One region of the Cyanobium sp. WKJ7-Wakatipu genome, then DNA from elsewhere that is predicted to be linked to it. Evidence: predicted binding sites of a transcription regulator. Region 1 holds the regulator's gene; each other region holds the start of a gene.
What was found. The regulator NtcA, encoded in region 1, controls nitrogen genes in cyanobacteria. The targets are predictions, from matches to a motif close to GTANCNNNNGNTAC.
Positions count from the first base shown of each region.

Region 2: the regulator NtcA is predicted to act here: its motif matches at 5,747-5,760, upstream of queF (preQ(1) synthase).
Region 3: the regulator NtcA is predicted to act here: its motif matches at 3,798-3,811, upstream of urtA (urea ABC transporter substrate-binding protein).
Region 4: the regulator NtcA is predicted to act here: its motif matches at 5,114-5,127, upstream of KBY83_RS07495 (ammonium transporter).

Region 1 is NZ_JAGQAY010000004.1:163,613-170,781, reverse strand. Features, by position in the region: gene KBY83_RS04180 (thioredoxin domain-containing protein) at 1-329, shown strand, start outside; gene thyX (FAD-dependent thymidylate synthase) at 338-1,063, shown strand; gene dcd (dCTP deaminase) at 1,129-1,722, opposite strand; gene KBY83_RS04165 (cob(I)yrinic acid a,c-diamide adenosyltransferase) at 1,722-2,360, opposite strand; gene ntcA (global nitrogen regulator NtcA) at 2,603-3,343, shown strand; gene KBY83_RS04155 (DUF3084 domain-containing protein) at 3,378-4,595, shown strand; gene KBY83_RS04150 (resolvase) at 4,592-5,068, shown strand; gene KBY83_RS04145 (DUF3146 family protein) at 5,065-5,322, opposite strand; gene pth (aminoacyl-tRNA hydrolase) at 5,327-5,956, opposite strand; gene KBY83_RS04135 (TatA/E family twin arginine-targeting protein translocase) at 5,940-6,236, opposite strand; gene psbH (photosystem II reaction center phosphoprotein PsbH) at 6,236-6,436, opposite strand; gene psbN (photosystem II reaction center protein PsbN) at 6,559-6,711, shown strand; gene KBY83_RS04120 (alpha-mannosidase) at 6,715-7,169, opposite strand, start outside.
Region 2 is NZ_JAGQAY010000009.1:33,702-40,870, forward strand. Features, by position in the region: gene KBY83_RS07285 (RNA helicase) at 1-1,761, shown strand, start outside; gene KBY83_RS07290 (23S rRNA (pseudouridine(1915)-N(3))-methyltransferase RlmH) at 1,784-2,224, shown strand; gene KBY83_RS07295 (OsmC family protein) at 2,249-2,650, shown strand; gene purB (adenylosuccinate lyase) at 2,676-3,971, opposite strand; gene KBY83_RS07305 (hypothetical protein) at 4,040-4,252, opposite strand; gene KBY83_RS07310 (TlyA family RNA methyltransferase) at 4,366-5,292, shown strand; gene KBY83_RS07315 (P-II family nitrogen regulator) at 5,315-5,653, opposite strand; gene queF (preQ(1) synthase) at 5,840-6,265, shown strand; gene KBY83_RS07325 (cytochrome c biogenesis protein ResB) at 6,262-7,169, opposite strand, start outside.
Region 3 is NZ_JAGQAY010000002.1:67,428-74,596, forward strand. Features, by position in the region: gene ureC (urease subunit alpha) at 1-390, opposite strand, end outside; gene KBY83_RS01545 (urease subunit beta) at 402-719, opposite strand; gene KBY83_RS01550 (urease subunit gamma) at 732-1,034, opposite strand; gene KBY83_RS01555 (urease accessory protein UreD) at 1,072-1,998, opposite strand; gene ureE (urease accessory protein UreE) at 2,035-2,538, shown strand; gene KBY83_RS01565 (urease accessory protein UreF) at 2,528-3,169, shown strand; gene ureG (urease accessory protein UreG) at 3,179-3,775, shown strand; gene urtA (urea ABC transporter substrate-binding protein) at 3,895-5,190, shown strand; gene KBY83_RS01580 (urea ABC transporter permease subunit UrtB) at 5,291-6,448, shown strand; gene urtC (urea ABC transporter permease subunit UrtC) at 6,452-7,169, shown strand, end outside.
Region 4 is NZ_JAGQAY010000009.1:65,796-72,964, forward strand. Features, by position in the region: gene KBY83_RS07465 (transaldolase family protein) at 1-26, opposite strand, end outside; gene KBY83_RS07470 (30S ribosomal protein PSRP-3) at 146-580, shown strand; gene atpC (ATP synthase F1 subunit epsilon) at 801-1,208, opposite strand; gene atpD (F0F1 ATP synthase subunit beta) at 1,238-2,698, opposite strand; gene groES (co-chaperone GroES) at 2,965-3,276, shown strand; gene groL (chaperonin GroEL) at 3,328-4,962, shown strand; gene KBY83_RS07495 (ammonium transporter) at 5,178-6,449, shown strand; gene msrB (peptide-methionine (R)-S-oxide reductase MsrB) at 6,446-6,928, opposite strand; gene secG (preprotein translocase subunit SecG) at 6,942-7,169, opposite strand, start outside.

The sequences.
Region 1 (7,169 bases):
AAACGATCGAAGCCCAACACCGCGGCCAACTCGATGTGGTGCTGCTCAACGTTGACAATCCCCGCTGGCAGCCGGAGCTGGAGCGCTACGACGTCAACGGCATTCCCCAACTAGAGCTGTTCAATGCTGCCGGTGAAGCGGTGGGCCGCTCGATTGGCGCCCGCAGCCTCAACGAATTGCGCGCTCTCAGCAGCGCCCTGATCGCCGGCGAACCCCTGCCGGCCCTAGCCGGAGTGGGTGCCGTCAGCAACCTGAGCCAACCCGCTGGCGAAGTTGCGGCAGCGGAGCCAGCTACTGCCACGATGGCCGGACCCCGCAGTCACGGTTGACGCCCGCCATGGATTCCCGTTTCCGCGTTGACCTGATCGCCGCTACGCCTAACCCCCAGCAGTGCGTTTATGCGGGAATGCATCAGGACTACAGCGAGGGCTTTGTGGCGGCAGACTCCGCCAACTGGCCCGAGGAGAGCAAAGCAGGGGAGATCTGCATCAAACGACTTCTCGCCGGCGAGCGCGGTCACTACGGCCCCTTAGAACACGCCCAAATCGTGCTCAACGTTGGCTGGTTTCCCCACTCAGTGATGCAGCAGGCGCGTACACACCGGGTGGGGGTGAGCTTTGACGTGCAATCCATGCGCTACACCGGCGATCGCATCTGCAAGGCCGCCAATGATGAACTGGAACTGGAGGAGGTGTTCTATCTACGGCCCATAGGTAGCTATAGCGACCGGCAAGGCAAAAAATACGCCTACACCGAAGAGCAGCGCTACATAGATCTAGAGCTCTGCAGGGCTGCGGCAGCTCGCTACCGCGACCTTTTGGCGGCTGGCTTCGCCGAGGAGCACGCCCGCGGCATCCTGCCCTTCGACTACCGCCAGCACTTCGTGGTGAGCTTCACCTTGCGGGCATTTCTGCACTTCCTTGACCTGCGGGCGAAGCTCGATGCCCAGCAGGAGATCCGTGAGCTCTGTGAGTTGATGTGGCCCCACCTGCAGGCTTGGACACCCCAATTTGCTGACTGGTATGAAAAGAGCCGCTTACATAAAGCCAGGCTCGCCCCATAAGGCGAACCACCTGGCGCACCTCTCGGTGCGACTCCAGGCTCCCCCCATAGGGCTTTTAGGGGAAACTAGATTCTTGCCAGAGTGACGCGTTCGGGCTGATGCTGATATTTACCAGCCCGATCTTGATAGGTGGTCTCGCAGGGATCGCCCTCAAAAAAGAGCAGCTGACAAATTCCCTCATTGGCATAAATGCGGCAATCTGCGCCGGAAGAATTGCTGAACTCCAGGGTGAGGTGTCCCTCCCAGCTGGCCTCAGCCGGGGTGGTGTTCACAATGATGCCTAGCCGGGCGTATGTGCTCTTGCCCAGGCAGATCACCGTGATATTTGATGGCACCTTCATCTTCTCCAGTGCCACCCCTAGGCCATAGGAATGGGCCGGCAGGATGAAGTACTCACCGTCTTCGTCGCTGTGCAGCGGCGCCGGCTCCAGGTTCGCCGGGTTGAACCGCTTGGGGTTCATCACGGTGCCAGGCACATGCCGAAAGATCAAAAATTCCTTGGCCGACAACCGCAAGTCGTAGCCATAGGAAGAACAGCCGTAGCTGAGCACCGGGGAGCCCGCCGTAGCGGGATCGAGATGGCGCACCAGGCTCGACTGAAACGGCTGCAACATTCCTACCGCAGCTTGCTCGTTGATCCAGCGATCGTTCTTCAGCATCAGAGGCCTCGGCGCAACTGGGTGACCTGATCAGCCATGGCCATCAACTCAGGAGTCATGGCTGGCCCTGTCAAAATGACATCTAGATGGGCTGGTCGGCGCTCCAAGGTTGCCAGCACTTCAGCCTGCTCGATGTAGCCCAGCTCCACAGCCAAGCCCAGCTCGTCTAGCACCATCAGATCCACCGCACCACTGAGCAGCTGCTCGCGGCTGAAGGCCCACACCTGGCGCACCGCCTCCAACAGCTCGAGCCCCTGGTGGGCAGCTGGCTCTGACAGACAGCCGAGCACACCGGGCCGCAGCCATTGCAGTCGCCCACACAGCCAGACGCTGCTGCCGAGGCCCTGATCTACGCCGCCCTTAAGGAACTGAGTAACCAACACCCGGCTGCCCAAGCCGGCACTACGTAGGGCCTGGCTGAGCACGGCACCGTAACTGCCGCGGAAAGGCGCTGTATGGATTTGCAGTAAGCCCTCCGACTGGGCCACCAGCCGCAATGCCGGCGCAGCAGAAGGGGCGGACGCGCCAGACGCCACAGCCAAAGGGCGATGGCCAGAGCGCTGAGGTTGGTGCTGGACCGCCGGAAAACCAGCTCCAGAGGAGGAGGTGAGGCCTGAGACGGGCAAGCTCGCGGTCATGAACAACCTGAATAAGAACCTTGAAAATCGAAAAACAGACCTGGGGCGCCGCGAGCAGCCCATGGCCTCGCGGAGCTGAATGTAGCGGGATCGGGCCGCTCCACAAGCAAACGACACCATCCCTAGCGGAAACATACGTACTGGTGCGCAGGGGGCGCCGGCGGTGTCGTCTCAAACCGTGTGTATTGCTACAAGCCGCCCCCCGGGTGATCCTTAGGGTCCCGGCACTTGCCAAGACCTTGATGGTTGGCGCTACCCACGGATTTAGCCGTACCGCCAACACCCCATCGACGGGTGCCCCTGGCGTGGTGGCAGGCATGGGCAGCGCCGGCCAGGGCAACCCCACCCTGTTGGAAGTGATCCGGGGCCTGGCCGGCAGCAGTGTCGAGACGATCGAACGGGGCAAGACGATTTTTTTTCCCGGCGATCCAGCCGAGCGGGTCTATCTGCTGCGGCGCGGAGCGGTCCGGCTGTCGCGGGTATATGAATCCGGCGAGGAGATCACCGTGGCCCTGTTGCGTGAGAACAGCCTGTTTGGTGTGCTCTCGCTGCTTACCGGCCAGCGCTCCGATCGCTTCTATCACGCTGTGGCCTTCACCAGGGTCGAGATGGTGACCGCACCAGCCACCTCCGTGCGCCGGGCGATCGAGCAAGACGCCAGCGTGGGCTTGCTGCTGCTGCAGGGCCTGTCTTCGCGAATACTGCAGACCGAAACGATGATCGAAACCCTCACCCACCGCGACATGAGCTCGCGGCTGGCGAGCTTCCTGCTGGTGCTGTGCCGCGATTTCGGCGTGCCCAGCTCGGAAGGGATCACGATTGATCTGCGCCTCTCCCACCAGGCGATTGCCGAAGCTATTGGCTCCACCCGCGTCACAATCACTCGCCTGCTGGGCGACCTGCGCAACGACGGGCTGGTTCAGATCGACCGCAAGAAAATCACTGTGTTTGATCCAATCGCCCTAGCTAAGCGCTTCAGCTGAAGGCCAGGGATACTGGGGCCCTCCGGGGACGTATGTGACGGGCTGGCTGCTGATCCTCGCTCTGCTCGCCCTGGGGGGAGTGCTCTCCACCCTGGGCGACCGACTCGGCAGCCTGGTGGGCAAGGCGCGCTTGAGCCTGTTGGGGATGCGGCCCCGCCGCACCGCCGTGTTGATCACGGTGCTCACGGGCAGCCTGATCAGTGCTATCTCCCTCGGCCTGATGCTGCTGGTAAGCGAGCGGCTGCGCACGGGCCTGTTTGAACTCGATCGACTGGAGCAACGGCTGCAAACCAGCCGCAGCCAACTGAGCCGCAGCAACAGCCAACTAGCCAGCAGCCGCCTGGAGGTGGCACGGGCCGAAGAGGGCAAACGCGAGGCTCAGACGCGCTTTGAGCAGGCCCAAGCCCGCGCCAGCAAATTGCGCCAAGAGCTGGCGCCACTTCTAGCCCAGCGCAACCAGTTGGAGCTGGAGCGCAGCCGTCTCAGCCAGGAGGTGAAGGGGCGGGATGCGGAAATCCGCCGCACCGAAGCGGAACTAGCCCAGGTGCGCCGCCGGATCAGCGCCGGTGCCCAAGAACTTAAAGACCTGGAGGGCAACCTGATTGCCCTGCGCCGCGGCGACGTGGTGCTCAGCAGCGGTCAGACCCTGGCCAGCGCCAAGGTGACCCTTGAGCGCCCCGAGCAGGCCAAGGAGGTGATCACCGCCTTGCTGCAGCAGGCCAATCTCAACGCCTTCAGGCGGGTGCTGCCCGGCCAGCCCCCCGATCGCCAGATCCTGCTGGTACCCAAAAATGACATCAGCAAGCTGGAAGGCCTGCTCGCCAAACCCGGCAGCTGGGTGGTGAGCATTCTCTCGGCCGCCAACGTGCTGAGGGGCGAGCGCCAGGTGCTTGCCTTCCCTGACCTACGCCCCAACCGCCCTGTAGTTAAAGCAGGTGAAGTGCTGGCCAGCACCACGATCGAGGGCGACCTCACAGCCCTGGAGCCGGTTTCGCGGCGACTCAACCTGCTACTGGCCGCTGCCTATGCCCGAGCCCAGCGCCAGGGCACGTTGGTGGAAGGGCTGCAGTTCGATGCGGCCAGCTTTAAAAAGCTGGCCCGGGAGCTGAGCGAGCGCCAGCCGGGCCAGGTTGCTCAACTAGAAGCCCTCGCCATCAACAGCGCCAGCACCGCCGACCCAATTGCAGTGGAATTGCGCTGGTTGGCGGCCCCATCTCCCGCCCAATCGGGGCCGGGCCCACGCCGCCCATGACGGGCGCTGCGGCGGGCCTGGTAGCAGGCCTCGATCCCGGGAGCAGCAAATGCGGTCTAGTGCTGGCTGATCCTGCCGTTGGCCAGATCCGGCAGGCTGCCATCCTGCCCCCACAAGCCTGCCTCGCCCTGCTCAAAAGCTGGCAGCAAGTGGGGCTTGGCCAGGTTGTGCTCGGCAATGGCACCGGCAGCAAAGACTGGTGCAGCCAACTTAGCCAGCAGCGGCTGGCGCTAGCTGTGGTGGATGAGAGCGGCAGCACCCTGGCGGCCCGCGAGCGCTACTGGCAGCTTTGGCCCCCTAGGGGCTGGAGGCGGCGGCTGCCGGCGGGCTTGCGATTGCCCCCCCGGGATATCGACGATGTGGTGGCCCAGCTGCTGATAGAGCGCTACTGCGGGGTAACCCTGCAACGCAGCAACCAGGAGGTGCTGAGGCGATGGCCGCTGCCGATCGCGCCGGAGGCTGAATCGGTTTAAAAACGGGCCCGAACCGTAAAGATGTAGTCACCGCCAGGCTCGAGCTGGTAGTCGACCTTGAGCAGATAACGCAGCAGGGCATCCTGGATCAGAGCCCTGCCCAAAGAAGGCTCAACGCTGAGTTCACCGCGGTCAAAGGCCCAGCGGAAACTCCATTGGTAGCCGCCCGCACTCACCTCCCCCTCCAGCACCCGCTGGCTGAAGCTCTGGTGCAGCACCCGCAACTGGGCAGTGGTGGAGGGAAGGCGTGCCATCGGCTCAGGCTGCCGCGCCCTGGGGCTGAAAACCGTTGAGTCGGTTGCCAGCCCGCTCCAGGCCGAGGCGCTGAATCAGGCCAATACCTGCCTCCACCTCGCGCAGCACCTCCTCGAGCAGGGGCTGCTCGGCAGGCGTGAAGCGTCCGAGCACATGGCCAACGGTGCGGGCGCGGCGCTCGCCGGGATCTTGGGCGGGGGCGCCAATACCAATACGAAGCCGCGGAAAGTCCTGGGTACCTAGGTGGCTGATGGTGCTGCGCAGGCCGTTATGCCCCCCGGCACTGCCCGTAGCCCGCAGTCTCAACTTGCCGAGGGGCAGGTCCATGTCGTCAACCACCACCAGCAACTGGGCAGGCTCTAAACCAAACCAGTCAAGGGCTGCGCGGATCGAGCGACCACTTTCATTCATGTAGGTCTGGGGCATCAACAGCCGCAGCCGGGAAGGCCCCGAACCCACCTCAGCCAACAAGCCCTGAAGCTTGGGCTGCTGCCGAAAAGAGGCACCACCAGCGCAATCGGCTAGACGCTCAAGGGCCATAAAGCCCACGTTGTGGCGAGTACCTAAGTACTTGGCTCCCGGATTACCCAGGCCCACCACCAACTGCAACGACAACTCAGGCCGCGGGACCATCGAAAGGCTGCTCAATCAGCTCTGGCGCATCAGCTCCGGAGGCATCAGCTGAAACAAGCTCAGTTGCAGAAACTGCAACTGGTAGGTCAGCCGCAACAGGTTCGGCGGTGGTGATCGCCGTGCGCAGCTCCTTTTCGAACTCAGAGGAGGCCGATTGAAAACCCTTAAGGGTACGCCCCAGGGTTTTTCCGAGCTCCGGCAGGCGCTTTGGTCCGAACACCAGCAGCCCGATGGCGGCAATTACCGCCAGCTCAGGCAAGCCAATGCCAAACACGTTCATCAGCCGAGGCCGTTCCAGTTGACCGTGATGCCCTCGAGCAGCAGGGACTTGTTGTACAGCTGCAGGATGATCAGCAGAAACACCAAGAAGAGCACCATAAAAATGCCCATGACGGGCGTGGTGCCCCAGCCGGGAACGACCTTGCCGTACTCAGAATTGAGTGGCCGCAGGATGTCTCCGAGGCGGGTGCGTTGGGCCATGTCTGCTGCAGCCTCTCGGGCATGGATTCGCTTTAAGTAGTGTAAGGGCCTCGCGTACCGCGCCGCGGCGGTCCGTCGACAGTTGTGACGCAACCCGTCACCTGCATTCCCCTTCCGCCTCCATGGACCCCACCGCCACCACCAGCTCCCCGGCCCTTTCCGTGGCCCTCGCCGTGCTGGCGGTGCTGCTTTCACTCACCGGTTTTGGGGTGTACCAAGCCTTCGGGCCGCCCTCCAAGGGCCTCACCGACCCCTTTGACGACCACGAAGACTGAGCCCTAAGCGCTGACCCAATCAGGGCGCACTCGCCAAAAGCCCAGGCTCCACGGCGCCAGCAGCCAGGGATCTTCAGAGAGCTTTCCCTGGGAAATCAGAGGCTGATCCAGGCCATCTAGTCGCTCCAGCAGCTGCCAGCTCTCTCCCAACTCCAGGTAACGGCGGCAAGGGGAACAGTTCTGCACGGTGAGCACCACGTCCCCGGACTCCCCTAGCGGCCGGCAGCCCAGTAGCAACAGCCCCTCGCCCAGGGGAGGCAGGGCCTGAGGTCGTTTAGGCCGGCCCTGGGCCGCCGCCGGCCGCAGCCATAGCGGTTCCCTGAAGGCCACCGCCTGCTTGGGCACCTGGGCCCGGCACCAACCTGCTGGGCAGGGCGCCAGGGCCAGCCGCAGGCGCTGCTGGCCGTTATCGGCGCCAGGATCGGGCCAAGTAGGCGCCCGCAGCAACGACACACCCA
Region 2 (7,169 bases), on a different contig from region 1:
GTGCTGCCGGCCTGGAAGGAGCTGATCGAGGAGCTGTTCCAGCAGGGGCTGATCAAGGTGGTGTTTGCCACCGAAACCCTGGCGGCCGGCATCAACATGCCGGCGCGCACCACGGTGATTTCGGCGCTGAGCAAGCGCACCGAGCGAGGCCACCGCCCTTTGATGGGCAGTGAGTTTTTGCAGATGGCGGGCAGGGCCGGCCGGCGCGGCCTTGATACCCAGGGCTACGTGGTGACCGTGCAGAGCCGCTTTGAAGGCGTGCGGGAGGCGGGCCAGCTCGCTACTGCGCCGGCAGATCCGCTGGTCAGCCAGTTCATGCCCAGCTACGGCATGGTGCTCAACCTGTTGCAGCGCTACGACCTGGCTAAGGCCAAGGAGCTGGTTGAACGCAGTTTCGGCCGCTACCTGGCCACCCTCGATTTAGTCGAGGACGAGGCCCGCATCGGCCAGTTGATGCAGCAGCTCGAAGGCCTGGAGGATGGCTCCGGCGAGGTGCCCTGGGACGACTTCGAGGACTACGAAAAGCAGCGAGCTCACCTGCGCGAAGAGAGGCGCATCCTGCGGATCCTCCAGCAACAGGCCGAGGAAACCGTCGCCCATGAGCTCACCTTGGCGCTGCAATTCGCCAGTGAGGGCACTTTGGTGAGTCTCAAGGCGCCCCAGCTACGCGGCCGGGTAACGCCGGCGGTGATTGTGGAGAAGGTGAAAGGGCCGGGGCAGTTTCCTTTGCTCAAGTGCCTCACCGACGAGAACCTTTGGCTGTTGCTGCCCTGCCACGGGGTGGTGAGCCTCCATGCCGAGCTCAGTTGCCTGCAGGTGAGCCAGGTGGATCCCCCCGAGTTGCGCCAGCTTGGCGAGTTGCGCCACGGCGATCAGGCCAGCGGTGGCCTGGCCCTTGCCGTTGCCCACATGGCCAGTCGCCACGACATGGCCACGCCCCAGTACGACCTGGCCGGTGAGGTGCAGGACCAGGCCCAGCAGGTGCATCAGCTGGAGGAAAGCCTGGAGCTGCATCCGGCCCACCGCTGGGGCGACCGCCGCCAGCTCAAGAAGCACCGCCGCCGCATGGAGGAGTTGCAGCTGGAGATCGAGGAGCGCCAGCAGCTGCTGCACTTCCGCTCTAATCGCCACTGGGATACCTTCCTGGCCCTGATTGAGGTGTTGCGCTTTTTCGGTGCTTTGGCGGGAGCTGATGGCCTGGAGCCCACCGAGGTGGGCCGCACCGTGGCCGCCCTGCGCGGCGACAACGAGCTGTGGCTGGGACTGTCGCTGATGAGCGGCCACCTCGATGAGCTCGATCCGCCCCAGCTGGCGGCGGTGTTTGAAGCCATCTCCACCGAAGTCAATCGGCCCGATCTGTGGTGCGGCTACCCGCCTCCGCCGGCCGCCGAGGAGGCCCTGCATGATCTGCGCGGCCTGCGCCGCGAGCTGGAGCGTCAGCAGGAGCACGCCAAGGTCAACTTCCCGCTTTGGTGGGAGCCCGAGTTGATGGGCCTGGTGCACGCCTGGGCTAAAGGTGCCAGTTGGAGCGACATGATTGCCAACACCTCCCTCGACGAGGGTGATGTGGTGCGGATCCTGCGGCGCACCGTGGATTTGCTGGCCCAGGTGCCCTACTGCGAGGCGATCAGCGAGCAGCTGCGCAGCAAGGCCCGCGCTGCCCTCAAATCGATCAATCGCTTCCCTGTTTGCGAGATCGAGGATTTGGTGGCTAGTGGCAACGGTCAGTTGGATCCTGCGATCGAGCGCCCCCAGCCTTGAGGTTGGTGGGCCGTAACCCGTGATCAATCCCGCCCGCATTCGCATCATTGCCGTCGGCAAGGTGCGCAAGGGCTGGGTGAGCGAAGGGGTAGAGACTTATCGCAAGCGGCTCCCGGGCCTGGAGATCGTGGAGCTGAGGGACGGCGGCATGGCCCGCGAGGCGGAGGCCATATCCGCTGAGCTGCGCGGCGGCGAGCAGTTGGTGGCCCTGTGCGAGGAGGGCCAGAGCTACGACTCGTTGGCCTTCGCCAAGGCGCTTGAAGGTTCTGGCTCGGAGCGGCTGGCGTTTGTGATCGGTGGGGCCGATGGTCTCGACCCGGCGCTCAAGGGGCGGGCCCACTGGCGCCTGAGCCTCTCACCGATGACCTTCCCCCACGAGCTGGCGCGGCTGCTGCTGTTGGAGCAGCTTTACCGGGCCAGCTCGATTCAGCAGGGCGGGCCGTATCACCGCGCCGGCGCTTGACTGGGGTGGTGCTTACGCCCCGCGATGACCACGATTGACAGCCGCTACGAGGGAGCCCTGCGCTGCCACTCCAGCCACGGGCCTTCGGGCTGCGAGCTCGAGACCGATGCACCCACCGACAACCAGGGCAAGGGGGAGCGTTTCTCGCCCACCGATCTGGTGGCCACGGCCCTGAGCACCTGCATCCTGACGATCCTGGGGATCGTTGCCGAGCGCCACGGCTGGCCGCTGCAGGGGGCCAGCGCTCGGATTGAAAAAACCATGACCCCCGAGGCGCCACGGCGCATTGCCCTGCTGGAGGTGTGGATCAGCTTGCCGGCGGGTCTCAGCGAGGAGCAGCGGGCCGTGCTTCACCAGGCAGGAGAGACCTGCCCGGTGAAGCTGAGCCTGGAGGGTGCTGTGCCAATGCGGCTGCACTGGGCCTGAACTGCCTGCCAGCTCAAATCCTTAGCTAAATCCCCAGTCGCTGCCAGATCACGCCCAGGTTGGCCTGGTGCAGATCAGTGCTGAAACACTCAGCCAGGTGCTCAGCGCTGAGCTTGCTGGTCACCTCTGCATCAGCTTCAAGGTTGGCGCGGAAGTTGCCGCCATCTTTGTTCCAGGCGCTGTGGGCGTTGCGCTGCACAATCCGGTAGGCGTCTTCGCGGTTGATGCCGGCTTCCACCAGGGCCAGCAGCACTCGCTGGCTAAACACCACGCCGCCATAAACGTTCATGTTGCGGGCCATGTTGTCTGGGTAGACCCCTAGGCCCTTCACTACCTCGGTCATCTCCCGCAGCATGAAGTGCAGGGTGGCGGAGCAGTCGGGCAGCATCATCCGCTCCACCGAGCTGTGGCTGATGTCGCGCTCGTGCCAGAGGGCGCAGTTTTCCAGGGCCGCCACCACATAGCTGCGCAGCACTCGGGCCAGGCCACTGATCCGCTCGCTGCGGATCGGGTTGCGCTTGTGGGGCATGGCCGAGCTGCCCTTCTGCCCCTTGGCGAAATTTTCCTCCACCTCGAGCACGTCGGTGCGCTGCAGGTTGCGGATCTCGGTGGAGAAGCGCTCCAGTGCCGCGCCCACCAGGGCCAGGGTCTGCACGTATTCGGCGTGGCGATCGCGGGCGATCACCTGGGTGCTTGCCGTATCTGGCTCCAGGCCAAGCTTGGCGCAGGCGATCGCCTCCACCTGGGGGTCGGTGTTGGCGTAGGTGCCCATGGCGCCGCTGATCTGGCCCACGCTCACGACCTGCTCGAGCCGCTCGAGGCGCTCGCGGTTGCGTTCCACTTCCGCCAGCCAGCCGGCCACCTTGAAGCCGAAGCTGATCGGCTCGCCGTGGATGGCATGGCTGCGGCCGATCATCACCGTGCCCTTGTGCTGGCTGGCTAGATCCCTAAGTGCATCGGCCAATTGGTCGAGCTCGGCGCGCAGTAGGGCCACCGAAGCTTTCATCTGCAGGGCCAGGCCTGTGTCGAGCACATCTGAACTGGTCATGCCCACGTGGATGTAGCGGCCCGCATCCCCCACGTGCTCATTCACATTGGTGAGGAAGGCGATCACGTCGTGGCGAACCTCGGCCTCGATCTCGAGGATCCGCTCTACCGAAAATCTGGCCTTCGCCTTGATCGTTGCAACCGCCTCAGCAGGCACTCGCCCTAACTCACAATTGGCCTCGGTGGCAGCGATCTCGACATCGAGCCAGCTTTGGAACTTCGCCTGCTCGCTCCACAGGGCGCCCATCTCGGACAGGGTGTAACGCTCGATCAAGGCCGCGCCTGGCTCACTGCCAGACCAATGTATGGGTGCGCCCCTGCTGACCCCTCAGGCAGCCCTCCTTAGGCAGCGGGAGTCAGGCGTTGGTGCTCCACCTCCCACTGCACCAGGCTGCCCCAGGCCTGCTGCCGCACCCAGCAGCGACCGCCGCGGCATTGGATCAGCTGGAAGGGGGGCAGGTCGGAGGGTTGATTGCGCAGTTTGACGAAGCTGCCGGGGTAGAGCAGTTCCAGCACATTGGCTGCAGCATTCGCGGTCCGGATTGAGGAGGCCATCGTTGCCGGATCAACTTCTGGACGCCATCCTCTGCCGGGTTTTGGTGCGGAGGCAGAGATGCTTGGAATCTGTTCCGTTTGCGTTGTGGTTTGATCACAAAAGGTGGAGCGCCATGGCTCGCAAGCAACGACTGGATTTGGAGCTCGTGGCCCGCGGCCTGGCGGCTAGTCGTCAGCAGGCCCAGCTGTTGATTAGGGCCGGGCGGGTGCGCCACGGCGACAAAGTGCTCGATAAACCAGGCACCGAGGTGTTGCCGGAGGCCGAGCTGCTGGTGCAGCAGCTTCCTCGCTATGTATCAAGGGGTGGCGAAAAGCTAGTGAGGGCCCTTGAGGCCTTCCCCATCGACGTGCAGGGGCGCGTTTGCCTTGATGGTGGCATCTCCACTGGTGGCTTCAGCGATTGTCTGCTTCAGTACGGGGCCTGCCGGATTTATGGAATTGATGTGGGCTACGGCCAGACGGCCTGGAGCTTGCGCAGTGATCCGCGAGTAGTGCTCAAGGAGCGCACCAACCTGCGTCACCTCACCCCGGATGCTCTTTACGGCCCCGAAGACCCCTGGCCCGATCTAGCGGTGGCCGATGTGTCGTTTATTGCCCTGGCCTTGGTGCTGCCTGCCCTGCTGGCGCTGCTGCAACCCCAGGCCCCCGTGGATCTGCTGTTGCTGGTTAAACCCCAGTTTGAGGTGGGGAAGGGCCGGGTGGGCAAGGGCGGTGTGGTGCGTGATCCGGTTGCCCACTGCGATGCCATCGAAGGGGTGATCACCGCGGCCTCTGGTCTGGGCTTGGTGGCTTGCGGCCTGGTGGCATCACCAATCACTGGACCTGCCGGCAACCACGAATACCTGCTCTGGCTGCGGCGCTCCGATTGCGATGGGCAGGTCGGAATGGGTGATGTTGCCGGGGATGTTGCAGAGGATGTTTGTGAGCCTGTTGAACAGCTTGTTGAATCAGCCCAAAGCGACCCGAAATTCCGCCCTGCGCCAATCAGCCCAGAGCAAATAAAAACCCTGGTAGCCAGCACGCTGACTCCCAGGGAATAAAAATCAAAAGGGGTGCTGGCGCTCAGATGGCGCCGCTGTCCCGATCGCCGGTGCGGATTCGAACCACCGAATCAATCGTGCTCACGAAGATCTTGCCGTCGCCGATTTCGCCGGTGCGGGCCGCGTCTTGAACGGCGCTAACCACGGTGTCGACCTTGTCGTCATCGACAACGATCTCAAGTTTGAGCTTCTGGAGGAATTCGACAGTGAATTCAGAGCCGCGATAGCGCTCCACCTGGCCCTTTTGACGGCCAAAACCCCGCACTTCGCTCACGGTCATGCCCACGATCCCCGCATTGACCAAGGCGACCTTGACGTCCTCGAGCTTGAAGGGACGAATGATGGCCTCAATTTTTTTCATAGGATCAGCTCGGGCTAGGTAGGAAGTCTCTCAGGAAATCCCTGCCGATGGTAGGGAGTAAAGCCATTACGCCCGAGCTTTGCGGGGGTCGTCGTAGCGATTGCTACCGGCTCGGGCAGCCGTTGGCTGCGGCCATTTTCCTTAAGATTACTTAGTGGCACTGGCCCTCTCCCTTTCCTTGCTCCGATGTCTTCCAGCCCCGCTTCTGCCAGCGCGTCCTCCCTCACCCAGACGCCCATGTATGGCGAGCGCGCCATCGCTGAAGCGGAGCTGATCTGTTTTGATAATCCCAGGCTTGGCCGTGCCTACGAGATTTCCATCGAGCTGCCGGAGTTCACATGTAAGTGCCCATTTTCCGGGTACCCCGATTTTGCGGTGTTGCGCCTGATCTACCAGCCCGGCCCCCGGGTGGTGGAGCTCAAGGCGATCAAGCTCTACGTCAACAGCTACCGCGACCGCTCCATTTCCCATGAAGAGGTGACCAATCGCATTTTGGATGATCTGGTTGCCGCCACCGATCCCCAGTGGATGCAGCTGGAGGCCGACTTTCACCCCCGCGGCAACGTTCACACCGTGGTGCGCGTTAGCCATGGCACGCGGCTGGCTTGTTAGAGCTGGGAGAGCAGCTGGGGCAGCTCGGCAGCGAAGCCGGTGAGATTGCGGTTGCAGAGGCCCGCAACGTGCAGCTGACCCGCTTGGCCGGCCGGCTGCTCGGCAATGGCCCAAAGCTGACGCGTAGCAAGCAAGCTGAGACCACCGCCGGCTAGGGCGATCGCAAATCCTGCATAAACCAGTGGAACCCCCGGATCACGCTTCAGCAGGATGCCACTGGCGGGGAGCACGCTTTCAACCCGTATCGGTAGCCCTTTCACTTCCACAGCTGCGCCGCCTGGGGCTAGGCGGGCTAAGGAGATTCCGTCGGCGCCGTAGATCTCTACAGGCCCTTGTTCGCTGCCCAAGCTGAGCAGCACCGGCTCGCTGCCATCGGGACGGGTGGGCAGCACGATTCCCCAAATCTGTTCGCCTAGTTGAGGAAAGCTCTGTAGCGGTAGCTCCAGTAGGGGGCTTTTGCCCAGTTGCAGGCTGATAGTGGCCAGGGCCCAGTCGGCTTGATAAAGGGTGACCCCCTGGAAGCGCAGCGGATGGTTAACGCTAATCTCAGCCTGCTTCAGCAGGCTGCCGCCGCTGCCATCGCCCTCCAAGATGCGCAACTGGGAGGTGAATTGCTCAGGTCTTCCGGCGGGATCGCGCTGGATTGAAAAGTGGTCGAGGGCGAGGGTGAGTTGGCTGCTGCCCCGGCTGTCCATCAGCTCCAGGCTGCGGCCGGGGGCGAGGTATTGCTCAGCCCTTTGCCCCCCAAGTGCCCCCCAGGCGGCTCCGAGCATCAGCACCACCATCCCGGCGTGCACCAGCAGGGGCCCGACCCGGCCCAGCAGCCCCTTGCGGGCGGCTAGGCGGTCGTCGTGGCGCTGAATTTGCCAGCCCTGGCGCTGCAGCAGTCCGGCCAGCTGATCGA
Region 3 (7,169 bases), on a different contig from region 1:
GGCGGTGAGGATGTGCCCCTCGCCGGCGATCGCTTCGGTGCCCGGGCCCACCACGATCGTCACGCCCGCCTGGGTGTCGGGGTTGCCCGCTTTGCCGATGGCGCAGATGCGGCCGTCGCGCAGGCCGATGTCGGCCTTGACGATCCCCCACCAATCCAGGATCAGGGCGTTGGTTATGACCGTGTCCACGGCGCCCTGGCTGCGGGGGGTCTGGCCCTGGCCCATGCCGTCGCGGATCACCTTGCCGCCGCCAAACTTCACCTCATCGCCATAGACGGTGAAATCCTTTTCCACCTCCAGAAATAGTTCGGTGTCGGCTAGGCGCAGCCGATCGCCGGTGGTGGGGCCGTAGGTCTCGGCGTAGGCGCGGCGGGAGATGCGGTATGGCATGTGGAAAAGGGTTAATCGAGCGGTCCGTTGACCAGGCCGTTGAAGCCGAAGACGCGGCGCTCGCCGGCGAAGGGCACCAGCTGCACCTCGCGGCTGTCGCCGGGCTCAAAGCGGATAGCCGTGCCGGCGGGAATGTCGAGCCGCAGGCCGCGGGCGGCGTCGCGGTCAAATTTGAGCGCGCTGTTGGCTTCGTGGAAATGAAAGTGGGAGCCCACCTGCACGGGACGATCGCCGCTGTTGGCCACCAGCAGCGTTGTCACGGGGCGGCCGGCGTTCAGCACGATCTCACCGGGTTCGGGCAGTAGTTCACCAGGGATCAGGGGGGGCATGGTTTTCGGTGATCAGCGGATCGGGTCGTGCAGGGTCACGAGCTTGGTGCCGTCGGGAAACATCGCTTCGATCTGCACTTCGCTTACGAGCTCCGGGATGCCCTCCATCACCTGTTCACGGCTCAGCCAGGTGCTGCCCTCGGCCATCAGGGCGGCAACGGTCTTGCCGTCCCGGGCGCCCTCGATCACCTGGAAGCTGAGCCAGGCAACGGCCTCGGGGTGATTCAGCTTGAGGCCGCGGTTGAGCCGCCGCTCCGCCAGCAGGGCGGCGGTGACGATCAGCAGCTTGTCCTTTTCCTGGGGGGTTAGGTGCATGGCCCAACTTTGGCAGCTTTAGGGCGCCTTGACCCGTTCAGCCTGAACCCAAGGGCTGTTCCTGGAAGGGCCATACCCGCGGCAGTTCTGGGGCGCTGAGGCCGCGTTCGGCCCGGATCCGGGCCCATACCCTGGTGAACCAAAACCGGGCTGCCTGACTGGAAGGGCCGCGGTAGCGGGCGATCAGGCCCTGATCCAGGGCTCCGCAGGCCAGGTCGCCCTCCAGACCCTGGCGGTCGCTGCGGCAGTCGGCCAGCAGCTGGGCTAGGGCAGCGGCCCCCAGGGGCTGCGGCGCTGCCCACACCAGCGATCCCAGTACCGGTTGGCCCGCCATGCCGTGTTCTGCAGCGAGGCTGGCGCCGCTGATTTCCAGGGGATCCACCAGCTCCCAGCGGCGACCTTCGGGGCCGCGGCGACAAACCTGCAGCCGTGAACGCCAGCAGCCCTGGCCCAGGGTTTCGCCGGCGGCGCTGCGGCCCAGCCGTACGACGTCCATGCCCAGCCAGCTGGCCCCCGCCGCCAGCTCCACCGTGAGGTTCTGCTCCAGCAGCCCGCCGGCAAACAGCACCAGCTCCTGGGGCAGCCATTCCAGGTCGCTGCCGGCTTCGAGGCTGAAGTGCAAACTCTGGCGGGCCCACTGGCCCTGCGGCACCAAACGGGACCGCCCCACCGTGCCATACACCTTCTGGGCCGCCACGCTGGTGAGCAGGGCTTGGCTACCTGGGGCGAGGTGGGCCCGCAGGGTGAGTTGGTCGCCCCCCACCAGGCCGCCGGCGGTGTGCAGGAGGGGCAATTCGCAGCGGCCGTCTGCCTGGGGGTAGGCCCGTTGCAATTTCAGAGGGGATGTAGCCCAGCCCTGATGCACCGTGACCGGCGGCTCTCCCAGACTGCCCTGCCGGGCCGTGAACTCCAGCTCAGCGGCGCCGTGCCAGCGGCCTGCCGCAATGGTGTTGGGATGATTCACCAGGCATGCTGTTTAGAGACCATGGTGCACCCGGCGATGGCCAGCTCCGAGCCTGCTGACGGGCCTTTGGTGCTGCGTGAGCGCGGGCTGGCCGCCAGCCCGGGGGCCGTTCCTGCCTTGGTGCTTGCCCTTTCGGCGGCGGAGCGCGCCCAGCTGCGGGGGTTGCGTTGCACAGCCTGTGGCAGGCAGGTGCTGCTGCAGCTGCCCCGGGGGGCAGCCCTGGAACCCGGTGAGTGGCTGGCCGCCACGGCTGCCGAACCGCTGGTGCAGGTGCGGGCGGCGGCGGAGGAGCTGATCCAGGTGCGCAGCGCCGATCCCCTGGCCCTGCTCCAGGCCGCATATCACCTTGGCAATCGCCACGTGGCCATGGAGATCAGGGCTGGTGAATTGCGCCTGCTCGCCGATTCCGTGCTGGCCCACCTGCTGGAGCATCGCGGTCTGCAGGTGGGCCAGCTGCAGGCTCCCTTTCAGCCCGAGTCCGGTGCCTACGGCCCCATCCACGGCCACAGCCACGCCCACAGCAGTAGCCATGACCACTAGCCGGTTGCGCTTGTTTCAGCTGATTAGCCCAGCGCTGCCGGTGGGGGCCTTCAGTTATTCGGAGGGCTTGGAGGTGCTGGTGCAGCGCGGGCTTTTGCTGGACGGGGCTGGGGCGAGGTCCTGGCTGGAGGCTGAGTTGCAGCGCGGCACCTTGGTGCTGGAGGCTGCCAGTTTGCCCGGTTTGCTGCTGGCTGAAGCAGCCGAATTGCGCGAGCGCGATAGCTGGTTGCTGGCCCTGCGGGAGGCGGCCGAGGTGCGCGCCCAGCAGCGCCAGATGGGCGCATCGCTGCTTGGGCTACTAGCCGACCTCGGCTTCAATCCGCCCGCCTTGAACCTGGCTTGGCCGGCAGCTTTTGCCCTGGCGGGCCGCGCCTTGGAGGTTGGCGCCACCGAGCTGGTGGAGGCCTACTTGTATGGCTGGGTGGCAAACCAGCTCAGTGCGGCGTTGCGGCTGGTGCCTCTTGGACCCACCGAGGCCCAGCGCCTGCAGCTGGGTTTGGCGCCTTTGATTGCCCAGCGGGCCCTAGAACTGGCGGCTACCGATCCCGATCAGCTCTGGAGCGGTGGCGTGGGTGCGGGTCTGGCCCAGTTGCGCCACGCCGAGCTGTACTCCAGGCTGTTTCGCAGCTGAGCGGATCGGATGAGCAAGCTGCGGGTGGGCGTGGCCGGGCCGGTGGGCTCGGGCAAAACCGCCCTGGTGGAGGCCCTCTGCCGGCGGCTGCGCGATCGCCTGCAGCTGGCGGTTGTCACCAACGACATCTACACCCAGGAGGATGCCCAGTTCCTCACCCGAGCTGGGGCCCTTGAGCCCGAGCGCATCCGCGGCGTCGAAACCGGTGGCTGCCCCCACACCGCCATCCGCGAGGACTGTTCGATCAACCGGGCGGCGGTGGCCGAGCTGGAGGCGGCCTTCCCCGATCTGGATCTGGTGCTGGTGGAGAGCGGCGGCGACAACCTGGCCGCCAGCTTCAGCCCCGAGCTCGTGGACCTCTGCATTTATGTGATCGATGTGGCCGCCGGCGACAAAATTCCTCGCAAGGGCGGCCCGGGGATCACCCGCTCCGATCTGCTGGTGATCAACAAGATCGACCTGGCTCCCATGGTGGGAGCCAGCCTCGAGGTGATGGCAGCCGACACCGAACGCATGCGCCCTGGGCGCCCTTGGTGCTTCACCAACATCCGCAGCGGCGAAGGACTAGAGGCGGTGGAAAAGTTTTTGTGGGCCCAGCTGCCCTGATTAGCTTTCTTTTGCGAGATCCGTAGCAACCACTACAAAGCGAAAGTGTGACTACTGGATACCTTCCACTGACCGCTAAATAGCAGCGGGACATTCAGCGGTTTCCCGTAGGAGTTTTTATGAAGTCTTCCCTGATGAGCAAAACCACCATGCGTTATGTCGCTGGTGCTACGGCGATGGCAGCGAGCCTTTCGCTGGTGGCCTGCGGCGGCGGCGGCGAAAAAGCCTCTGGCGATTTCGACGGTGAAGTGAAGGTGGGGATTCTGCATTCCCGCTCCGGCACCATGGCCATCTCCGAAAACACGGTGGCTGAAGCCGAGTTGATGGCGATCGAGGAGATCAACGCCAAGGGCGGGATCACCATCGATGGCAAGAAGCTGAAGATTGTTCCCGTCGAAGAGGATGGTGCCTCTGATTGGCCCACCTTCGCCGAGAAAGCCAAAAAACTGATCGATCAGGATCAGGTGGCTGTGGTGTTTGGTGGCTGGACCTCAGCTAGCCGCAAGGCGATGCTGCCGGTGTTCGAGGCCAAGGATCACTTCCTCTTCTATCCGATCCAGTACGAAGGTCAGGAGTGCTCCAAGAACATCTTCTACAGCGGTGCTACACCCAATCAGCAGGCTGAGCCGGCTGTCTCCTGGCTGCTCAAGAACAAGGGCAAGGACTTCTTCCTAGTGGGCTCCGATTACGTGTATCCGCGCACCGCGAACACGATCATGAAGGAGCAGCTCAAGGTTGAGGGCGGCAATCTGGTGGGTGAGGACTACCTGCCGCTTGGCAACACCGAGGTGGCTCCGATCATTGCCAAGATCAAGCAGGCCCTGCCCAAGGGTGGCGTGATCGTCAACACTCTGAACGGTGACAGCAACGTCGCCTTCTTCAAGCAGATGAAGGCTGCTGGCATCACCCCTGCCAATGGCTACTCGATTATGAGCTTCTCAATTGCTGAGGAGGAGGTTGCGGCAATTGGCCCCGAGTATCTGGAAGGCACCTATGCGGCTTGGAACTTCTTCCAGAGTCTCGACACCCCGGCTTCCAAGAAGTTCACTACTGATTTCAAGGCCAAGTATGGCGAGAATCGGGTCACCAACGACCCGGCTGAATCCGCCTACAACATGGTCTACCTCTGGGCCGCTGGAGCGGAGAAGGCCAATAGCGTTGACGACAACGCAGTGCGCAAGGCGCTAATCGGTGTGACTTTTGATGCCCCCCAGGGCAAGATCGAGGTGCAGCCCAATCACCACACCACCGAGCTGGTGATGATTGGTGAGGTCCAAAAGGATGGCATGTTCAAGATCATCGAGAACAAGGGTGTGCTCAAGCCGATTGCCTGGAACCAGTTTGTACCCGAAACCAAGGGTTATACCTGCGATTGGACCCAGGATCGTCCTGATGCTGGCAAGTTCAAGATGTGAGCCTTCGGCTTTCCTATTGACTTCAGATCGGGGGGAGCTTAGCTCCCCCTTTTCACTTCGTTTTTATTTTTCTTTCCCTTGCCGAGCCCTGTTGGGCGCCATGGATCTTCTTTACGACACACTCTTCAATGGCTTAGCCATCGGTTCGGTGCTGGTGCTGGCCGCCCTTGGCCTGGCCGTAGTCTTTGGCTTGATGGGGGTCATCAACATGGCCCACGGCGAGTTGATGATGCTCGGGGCTTACACCACCTTCGTGGTGCAAAACCTATTTAAAAATGGCCCTCTGGAGGGTCTTTTCCCTATCTACATTTTGGTGGCGATACCGCTTGCTTTTTTAGTGAGTGGTTTAGCTGGCTTGCTGCTAGAAAAAACCGTGATTCGGCGCCTATATGGCAGGCCGTTGGAAACTCTTTTGGCAACCTGGGGGGTAAGCCTGATTTTGCAGCAATTTGTGCGCTCGGTGAGCAGTGCCTTTGTTGTGGGGCTTGTGGTGGCCGTGGCTCTGGGGCTGGTAGCACCACTGCTGTGGCCCAGCTCCTGGGCTCAACGGCGCTGGACCCCATTGCTTGCAGTGGCTAGCTGGGTAATTTCTGGCCTAATTGGCATCATTTTGGCTGCCGGCCTAGGTGGCGTTCGGGTGCTGGATCAGCCCTGGTTTAGCGCTCGCAACCTAGACGTCACTGCTCCGCTTTGGTTGCGTGGTTCGGTTGAACTTGGCGGTGTCAATATGCCAACGGCACGCCTGTTCATTGTTGCTCTTACGGCGATTGCCCTGGTGGCGGTGCATTGGTTTCTGCAGAAGAGCATCTGGGGGATTCGCATCCGGGCCGTTACCCAAAATCGTTCGATGAGCGACTGCCTGGGGATTCCCACCGAAACCGTCGATGCGCTCACCTTTTTGGTGGGATCGGGCCTTGCTGGAGTGGCTGGAGTGGCCGTGACTTTGCTTGGCTCGGTGGGCCCAAACCTCGGCGGCAACTACATCGTTGACTGCTTCATGGTGGTGGTGTTGGGTGGTGTTGGCAAACTTCTCGGCACGGTTGTAGCGGCCCTGGGTATTGGAGTTCTCACCTATGTGATCGGCTCTGGCTCCCTACTGCTGCTCTGGCCAGCCATGCCAGCCGGCCTCAATGAGCTGATCACATTTTTTGCCACCACTTCGATGGCAAAGGTGCTCGTGTTTGCTCTGATCGTCCTGTTCCTGCAGTTCAGGCCCGCTGGCCTGTTCCCGCAGAAGGGACGGCTGGTGGAGGCCTGAGCCATGGCGAAATTGCGCACCTGGTTGCCGTGGCTGCTGCTTGTGGCAGCAGCGTTGATCTTGCCGGCGATCTTGCCGCCGTTCCGGCTCAACCTCCTGGGTCGGTTTTTGTCCCTGGGAATCGCAGCCCTGGGTATAGACCTGATCTGGGGTTTTACTGGCATGCTGAGCCTGGGTCAGGGCATCTTCTTTGCCCTAGGTGGCTATGCCATTGGCATGCATTTGCAGCTTTTATCTCTGGCGCCTGGGGAGTTGCCTGAATTTTTCGGGCTTTATGGAGTTAAGCAGCTCCCTGTTTTTTGGCAGCCATTTCAGTCTTTTGTGTTTACGGGCTTGTGTATTTGGGTGTTGCCTGCCTTGGTGGCAGGTGTGCTTGGTTATTTAGTTTTTCGCAACCGCATCAAGGGGGTCTACTTTTCGATTCTTACCCAGGCGGCTCTGCTGGTCTTTTTCAACTTTTTTAATGGCCAGCAAAAGCTGATTAATGGCACCAATGGCCTCAAAACTGATACCGCCCGGATCTTTGGGGAGCTGGTGGGCAGTGATGCCATGCAGCGCAACCTTTTCTGGCTCACTGTGGTGTTGGTGATGGCTGCGTGGTTGCTCTGCCGCTGGCTCACCCGTGGTCGCTTTGGCGATGCCTTGATCGCCATCCGCGATGACGAGCCGCGCTTGCGCTTCACCGGCTACAACCCCACGGCTTACAAAACCCTGGTGTTTG
Region 4 (7,169 bases), on a different contig from region 1:
GAATCGAGGAACAGGCGCAGGGCCATAGCCGCAGGCGGGGGCCGAGGGCGGCCAGGCGGCTGGTAGGTTAGTTCTTTGCTCTGTTGCCTTGAGCACTCACCCCATGACAGCCTTCGAGAGCGCTCCTGACGCAGCAGTAACCGACATGGCCGAAGTGGCCGCGGCTGCCGAAGACACCACCACCCAGGGGCGTCCGGTGATGCGTGGCGGCAGTGCGGCTCTGGCGACCGCCATCATTGATGAGGATGGCGTTCCCTCTGGCTATACCCCCAAGGCTGACGAAGGTCGTTTCCTGCTCAAGATCCTGTGGCTGCCTGACAACGTTGCCCTAGCGGTGGATCAGATTGTTGGCGGTGGTCCGAGCCCTCTTACTTCTTACTTCTTCTGGCCCCGGGAAGATGCCTGGGAAACCCTCAAGACCGAGCTCGAAGGCAAGAGCTGGATCACCGATAACGAGCGCGTTGAGGTGCTCAACAAGGCCACCGAGGTGATCAACTACTGGCAGGAAGAAGGAAAAGGCAAGAGTCTTGACGATGCCAAGCTCAAGTTTCCTGATGTCACTTTCTGCGGTACCGCCTGATCTTCGCTGAATTCTGAAGCTTAGTTTTTTGCCCGGATAAAAATTATATCTACAAGCGCTCCGCGAGGAGTGCTTTTTTATTCATCTTTTTTTATGCATGGTTTTGCTGAGTAACGGTATAATCATAAAAAATCCGGAAGCCAACCCTGGGCACGGGTTGAAGTCCGGAATGAAATTCTTTGAAAACCTAGATTCCTTGAAAATCTAGATTCTTTGAAAATTAAACCGCTTTGCTGGCTTGAAAGCGGGCGCGAGAAGCAGCCAGTGCTTGCTGGGCTTTGAGCTTGTCTGGGCTAGCTGGCTTGCCCTCAAATGCAGCTGCTGCCGATTGGGCAGCCTCAAAGGCAGCCTCTGCGGATGCAGCATTAATTGAGCTGCCCAGCTCAGCGGCATTCACCAAAACGGTGACCTCGTCGGCCTCGACTTCGGCGAAACCACCCATCAGGGCGATCGTTGACCAAGCGCCGCCGGAGCGCAGACGCATTACGCCTGTATCCAGGGCTGCCAGCATGGTGACGTGGCCAGGCAGTATTCCTACTTGCCCAGTGGTGCTTGGCAGGATTACCTCTTCGGCGGTTCCATCAAAAACGCTCTGATCAGGGGCCAGAACGCGGAGGGTGAGACTCATGGGTAGGGGTCCTCAGGGAAAAGAAGGAATCAACCCTTGGCGTCGGCAAGAATCTTGGCGGCCTTGGCCCTCACCTGGTCGATGTTGCCCACCAGGTAGAAGGCAGCTTCAGGTAGGTCGTCTAGCTCGCCGGCCAGAATCATGTTGAAGCCCTTGATCGTGTCGTCCAGCTTGACGTACTCACCCTTTTGACCGGTGAAGATCTCGGCCACGAAGAAAGGCTGGGAGAGAAACTTCTCGATCTTGCGGGCCCGGTCAACCGTGCGGCGGTCGTCCTCGGAGAGTTCGTCGAGACCAAGAATCGCAATGATGTCTTGGAGCTCTTTGTAGCGCTGCAGGGTGCTCTGCACAGAGCGGGCGGTGCGGTAGTGCTCATCCCCCACCACGGCTGGCTGAAGCATGGTGCTGGTGGAATCCAGAGGATCCACGGCCGGGTAGATGCCTTTGGAAGCCAGGCCCCGGCTCAGCACGGTGGTGGCGTCCAGGTGGGCAAAGGTGGTGGCAGGTGCCGGGTCGGTGAGGTCGTCTGCAGGTACGTAGACGGCCTGGATCGAAGTAATCGAGCCTTCCAGGGTGGAGGTGATGCGCTCTTGCAACATGCCCACGTCGGTGCCGAGGGTGGGCTGATAGCCCACAGCTGAAGGCATGCGGCCGAGCAGGGCCGATACTTCTGAGCCGGCCTGCACGAAACGGAAGATGTTGTCGACGAACAGCAAGACGTCTTGCTTGTTGGTGTCGCGGAAGTGCTCAGCCATTGTGAGTGCTGAGAGACCCACGCGCATGCGGGCACCAGGGGGCTCGTTCATCTGGCCATAGCAGAGAGCCACCTTCGATTTAGAAAGGTCGTCGGGGTTGATCACACCCGATTCCTTGAATTCCTCGTAAAGGTCGTTACCTTCCCGGGTGCGCTCGCCAACGCCAGCGAACACGGAAACGCCGCCGTGCTCCTTGGCGATGTTGTTGATTAGCTCTTGGATCAGCACGGTCTTGCCTACGCCGGCGCCGCCGAACAGGCCAACCTTGCCCCCTTGGCGGTAAGGAGCCAGCAGGTCGATCACCTTGATGCCGGTCTCAAAAACCTTGGGCTTGGTCTCCAGCTCAGTGAGGAGGGGGGCGGCGCGGTGGATCGAAGCGGTCACGGTGGTGGTTACTGGACCCTTCTCATCCACCGGCTCGCCGAGCACGTTGAAGATGCGGCCGAGCGTGGCCTCTCCCACGGGTACGCAAATTGGGGCGCCCGTATCAATAGCTTCCATGCCACGGACCAAGCCGTCGGTGGTGCTCATGGCCACAGCACGGACTCGGTGATCGCCCAGCAACTGTTGGACTTCAGCGGTAAGAGCGACTAGCTGACCGGCCGAATTTTTGGCCTCAATCCGAAGCGCGTTGTAAATCTTGGGCAGCTTGCCGGCCGGGAATTCAACGTCTAAAACCGGGCCAATCACCTGCCGGACGGTGCCTTTGGTGCCGGTGGCGGTAGCAGCTGCCATAGGTAAGGAAATCTTGGGGAAGCGCAGGGGGAATCAGCCCGCCTGAAGCGGCGCAACCTTACCACCGCGACAGGCGGTGGACCCTGTTCAGCATCTGTTCACCCTGGTGGTTCGGTCACCCGCACGGTCTGGGCCTGGGCACTGAAACTTGATTGGGCATAGGTTGGCACTCGTTGAGCTCGAGTGCTAAATCGCCCCTCAGGCCCACTCAAGTTCACTGTTCTGTGGCGTCTCAGGCGTCATGTCATTGCTCCCGCAATCCATCCATGGCTGCTGTTTCTCTCAGCGTCTCCACGGTTAAGCCCCTAGGAGATCGCATTTTTATCAAGGTTTCCGAATCGGAGGAGAAGACCGCCGGCGGCATCCTTCTGCCTGACACCGCCAAGGAAAAGCCCCAGGTGGGCGAGGTGGTGCAGATCGGCCCCGGCAAGCGCAACGACGACGGCAGCCGCCAGGCTCCTGAGGTCAGCGTTGGCGACAAGGTGCTTTACAGCAAGTACGCCGGTACCGACATCAAGCTCGGCAGCGACGAGTTTGTGCTGCTATCCGAGAAGGACATCCTCGCCATCGTCAACTGACGACTGGCCGATTACTGAATCCGACCTAACCCCATAAGGACATCGCCTTCCATGGCTAAGCGCATTATTTACAACGAGAACGCTCGCAGAGCTCTCGAAAGAGGTATCGACATTCTGGCTGAGGCCGTTGCTGTCACCCTTGGACCCAAGGGCCGCAACGTGGTGCTTGAGAAAAAGTTTGGTGCTCCCCAGATCATCAACGACGGCGTCACCATCGCCAAGGAAATTGAGCTTGAAGACCACATCGAGAACACCGGTGTTGCCCTGATCCGTCAGGCCGCCTCCAAAACCAACGATGCTGCCGGCGACGGCACCACCACCGCCACGGTTTTGGCCCATGCCATGGTCAAGGCAGGCCTGCGCAACGTGGCTGCGGGCGCCAATGCGATCACCCTCAAAAAGGGCATCGATAAGGCTTCCGATTTCCTCGTAGGCAAGATCAAGGAGCACGCCAAGCCGATCTCCGATTCCAGCGCCATCGCCCAAGTGGGCACCATCTCCGCCGGCAACGACGAAGAGGTAGGTCGCATGATCGCCGATGCGATGGACAAGGTCGGCAAGGAAGGTGTGATCTCCCTGGAAGAAGGGAAATCGATGACCACCGAGCTGGAGGTCACCGAAGGCATGCGCTTCGACAAGGGCTACATCTCGCCCTATTTCGCCACCGACACCGAGCGCATGGAAGCGGTGCTCGAAGAGCCCTACATCCTGCTCACCGATAAGAAGATCGGCCTAGTGCAGGACCTGGTTCCCGTGCTTGAGCAGATCGCCCGTACCGGCAAGCCCCTGCTGATCATTGCCGAGGACATCGAGAAGGAAGCCCTCGCCACCCTCGTTGTGAACCGCCTGCGCGGCGTGCTCAACGTGGCGGCAGTCAAGGCACCTGGTTTCGGTGATCGCCGCAAGGCCATGCTCGAGGACATCGCCGTTCTCACCAACGGTCAGCTGATCACCGAGGACGCCGGTCTCAAGCTTGAGAACGCCAAGTTGGAGATGCTGGGCACCGCCCGCCGCATCACCATCAACAAGGACACCACCACCATCGTGGCCGAAGGCAACGAGGTGGCAGTGAAGGCCCGCTGCGAGCAGATCCGCAAGCAGATGGACGAAACCGACTCCTCCTATGACAAGGAGAAGCTGCAGGAGCGTCTGGCCAAGCTGAGCGGCGGTGTGGCCGTAGTCAAGGTGGGTGCCGCCACCGAGACCGAGATGAAGGACAAGAAGCTGCGCCTGGAAGACGCCATCAACGCCACCAAGGCGGCCGTTGAAGAAGGCATCGTTCCTGGTGGTGGCACCACCTTGGCCCACCTAGCCCCCGCCCTCGAGGAGTGGGCTGCGGCCAACCTCTCTGGCGAGGAGCTGATCGGCGCCCACATCGTGGCCTCCGCTCTCACCGCGCCTTTGATGCGCATTGCTCAAAACGCTGGCGTCAATGGCGCTGTCGTAGCTGAGAACGTGCGCAACAAGCCCTTCAACGAGGGCTATAACGCAGCCACCGGCGAGTACGTCGACATGCTGGCTGCCGGTATCGTCGACCCCGCCAAGGTGACCCGCTCCGGTCTGCAAAATGCCGCCTCCATCGCCGGCATGGTGCTGACCACCGAGTGCATCGTGGCCGACATGCCAGACAAGAAAGATGCAGCTCCCGCCGGTGGCGGCATGGGCGGCGGCGACTTCGACTATTGACAGCGAGATGGGTGCCTTCTAGGCCCCACTCCTTCATCGTCAGCGAGGGCAGAAGGGTTTTCCTTCTGCCCTCTTTTTTGTTCGTTTCCGTTCAGCCAAGCGGGCCCATCCATCCCGGCTGTATCAGTTGCCACCTTTAAAGGCTCTTTTGGTAGCGGTTGCTACTGGCTGCTGATCCGTTGGTCTTCAGGGTGGCGCCTGGTTTTGGGTTAGCTGTGCCGCTTCTGTTTGCAACCGATCTGGCCCTTCGCAGTGCCAACAATGGTTTTGTGCTGGTGAGTGCCGCCCTGGTGCTGATGATGACACCAGCCCTGGCCCTCTTTTATGCGGGCTTTGTTCGCAGCCGCAACGTGCTTAACACCATGGTGATGAGCTTCACCGCCATGGCCCTGGTGAGTGTGCTCTGGGTGTTGTTCGGCTACAGCCTGGCCTTCTCTCCCGGCAGCGGTCCCCTAGCTCCTTTCATCGGCGGGTTGCAGTGGGCGGGGCTCAGCAATTGGTCGGCTCCCTATGGGGATGGGCAACTCAGTCACGGTGCCGTTGCCCTGTTCCAGGTCACCTTTGCGATCATCACTCCGGCGCTGATTTCCGGTGCGGTGGTGGAGCGGATGCATTTCCGCGCCTGGATGGTGTTTCTGCTGCTCTGGAGCACCTTCATCTACCTACCCCTGGCCCACATGGTGTGGGGCCCAGGTGGGTTCCTGGGCAGCTCCGGCCTCGGTGCCATCGACTTCGCGGGTGGCCTGGTGGTGGAACTGGCCTCGGGCGTGGCCGCCGCCGTTGCTGCCCTGGTGGTAGGCCGGCGTCGCAGTGGGGGCGTGGGCTATGCCGCCCCACCCCACAACGTGCCCTTCATCCTGTTTGGGGCGGGCCTGCTCTGGTTCGGCTGGTTTGGCTTCAATGGCGGTAGCGGCCTGGTGGCCGGCAATTTGGCCTCCCTTGCCTGCCTCACCACCAATACCGCTGCCGCTGCAGCTGCCCTGGGCTGGATGCTGCTGGAAACATGGCAGCGCGGCAAGCCCACTGCCGTGGGTGTGGCTACCGGCGCCGTGGCCGGCCTAGTGGCGATCACCCCAGCGGCTGGCTATGTGAGCCCTCTGGCGGCCGTGTTGATCGGCTTTGCGGCAGCACTGGTTTGCAGCTATGCCATGCAACTCAAGAACCGCTGGCGTCTCGATGACAGCCTCGATGTGCTGCCGGTGCATGGCGTGGCCGGGTTGCTCGGCACTCTGCTAACTGGAGTGTTCACGTTGAAAAGTCTCAATCCCGCTGGCGCCGATGGACTGCTAGTCGGCCAGCCAGGTCAGCTCTGGATTCAGCTCAAGGCCGCAGGATTCACAATCCTTTTTGTTGGAGTAGGCACGTATGTGATTCTTATACTGATTCGCCTGGTGATGCCCCTGCGTGTTAACGATATTCAGGAACAGCAGGGCCTCGATATCAATGCCCACGGTGAAGAGGCCTACAACGGCGAATACACCGGTTAACCGGGGATGAAGTTGAGGGCAGCGCCGTTATTGCAGTAGCGCTTGCCACTGGGCTTAGGGCCGTCGTCAAACACGTGGCCCTGATGGCCGCCGCAGCGCCGGCAGTGGTATTCGGTGCGGGGCACGATCAACTTGAAGTCAACCTTGGTGGCGATCCCGTTGGGCAGCGGTTGCCAGAAGCTGGGCCAGCCGGTGCCGCTCTCGTATTTGGCCTTGGAGCTAAAGAGGGGCAGGGCGCAGCCAGCACAAACGAAAGTGCCTGGGCGTTTTTCGCTATTCAAGGGGCTGGAGAAGGGCCTTTCGGTCCCTTCCTGGCGCAGCACGTTGTAAGCGGCCGGGTTGAGACGTTTCTTCCAGCTGGCTTCGCTGAGCTGCCAGGCGGGATCCTGGGCCTTGGAAGCTGCTTCGGCGCGGGAGACGCCAGTGAAGAAGGCGCCCAGGCTTGATCCCAGGGCTACCAGCAGATTGCGTCGCGGCATTGGCGTCACAGACCTAACCGAGCCAGCCGGCGCTGAGCACAACGGCCAGGCCAAGAAAAATTGCTAGCAAGGTCCAGCTGATGCGGTTGAGGGTGGCTTCGGCGCTACGGGCACTAGTGAACATCGAACCGCCGCTAGCGGCCAGCCCGCCCATGCCATCGCCCTTGGGGCTATGTAGCAGCACGCTGATGATCAGCAGAACGCCACTGCCAATCCACACCCATGACAAAACTGAAGTGAA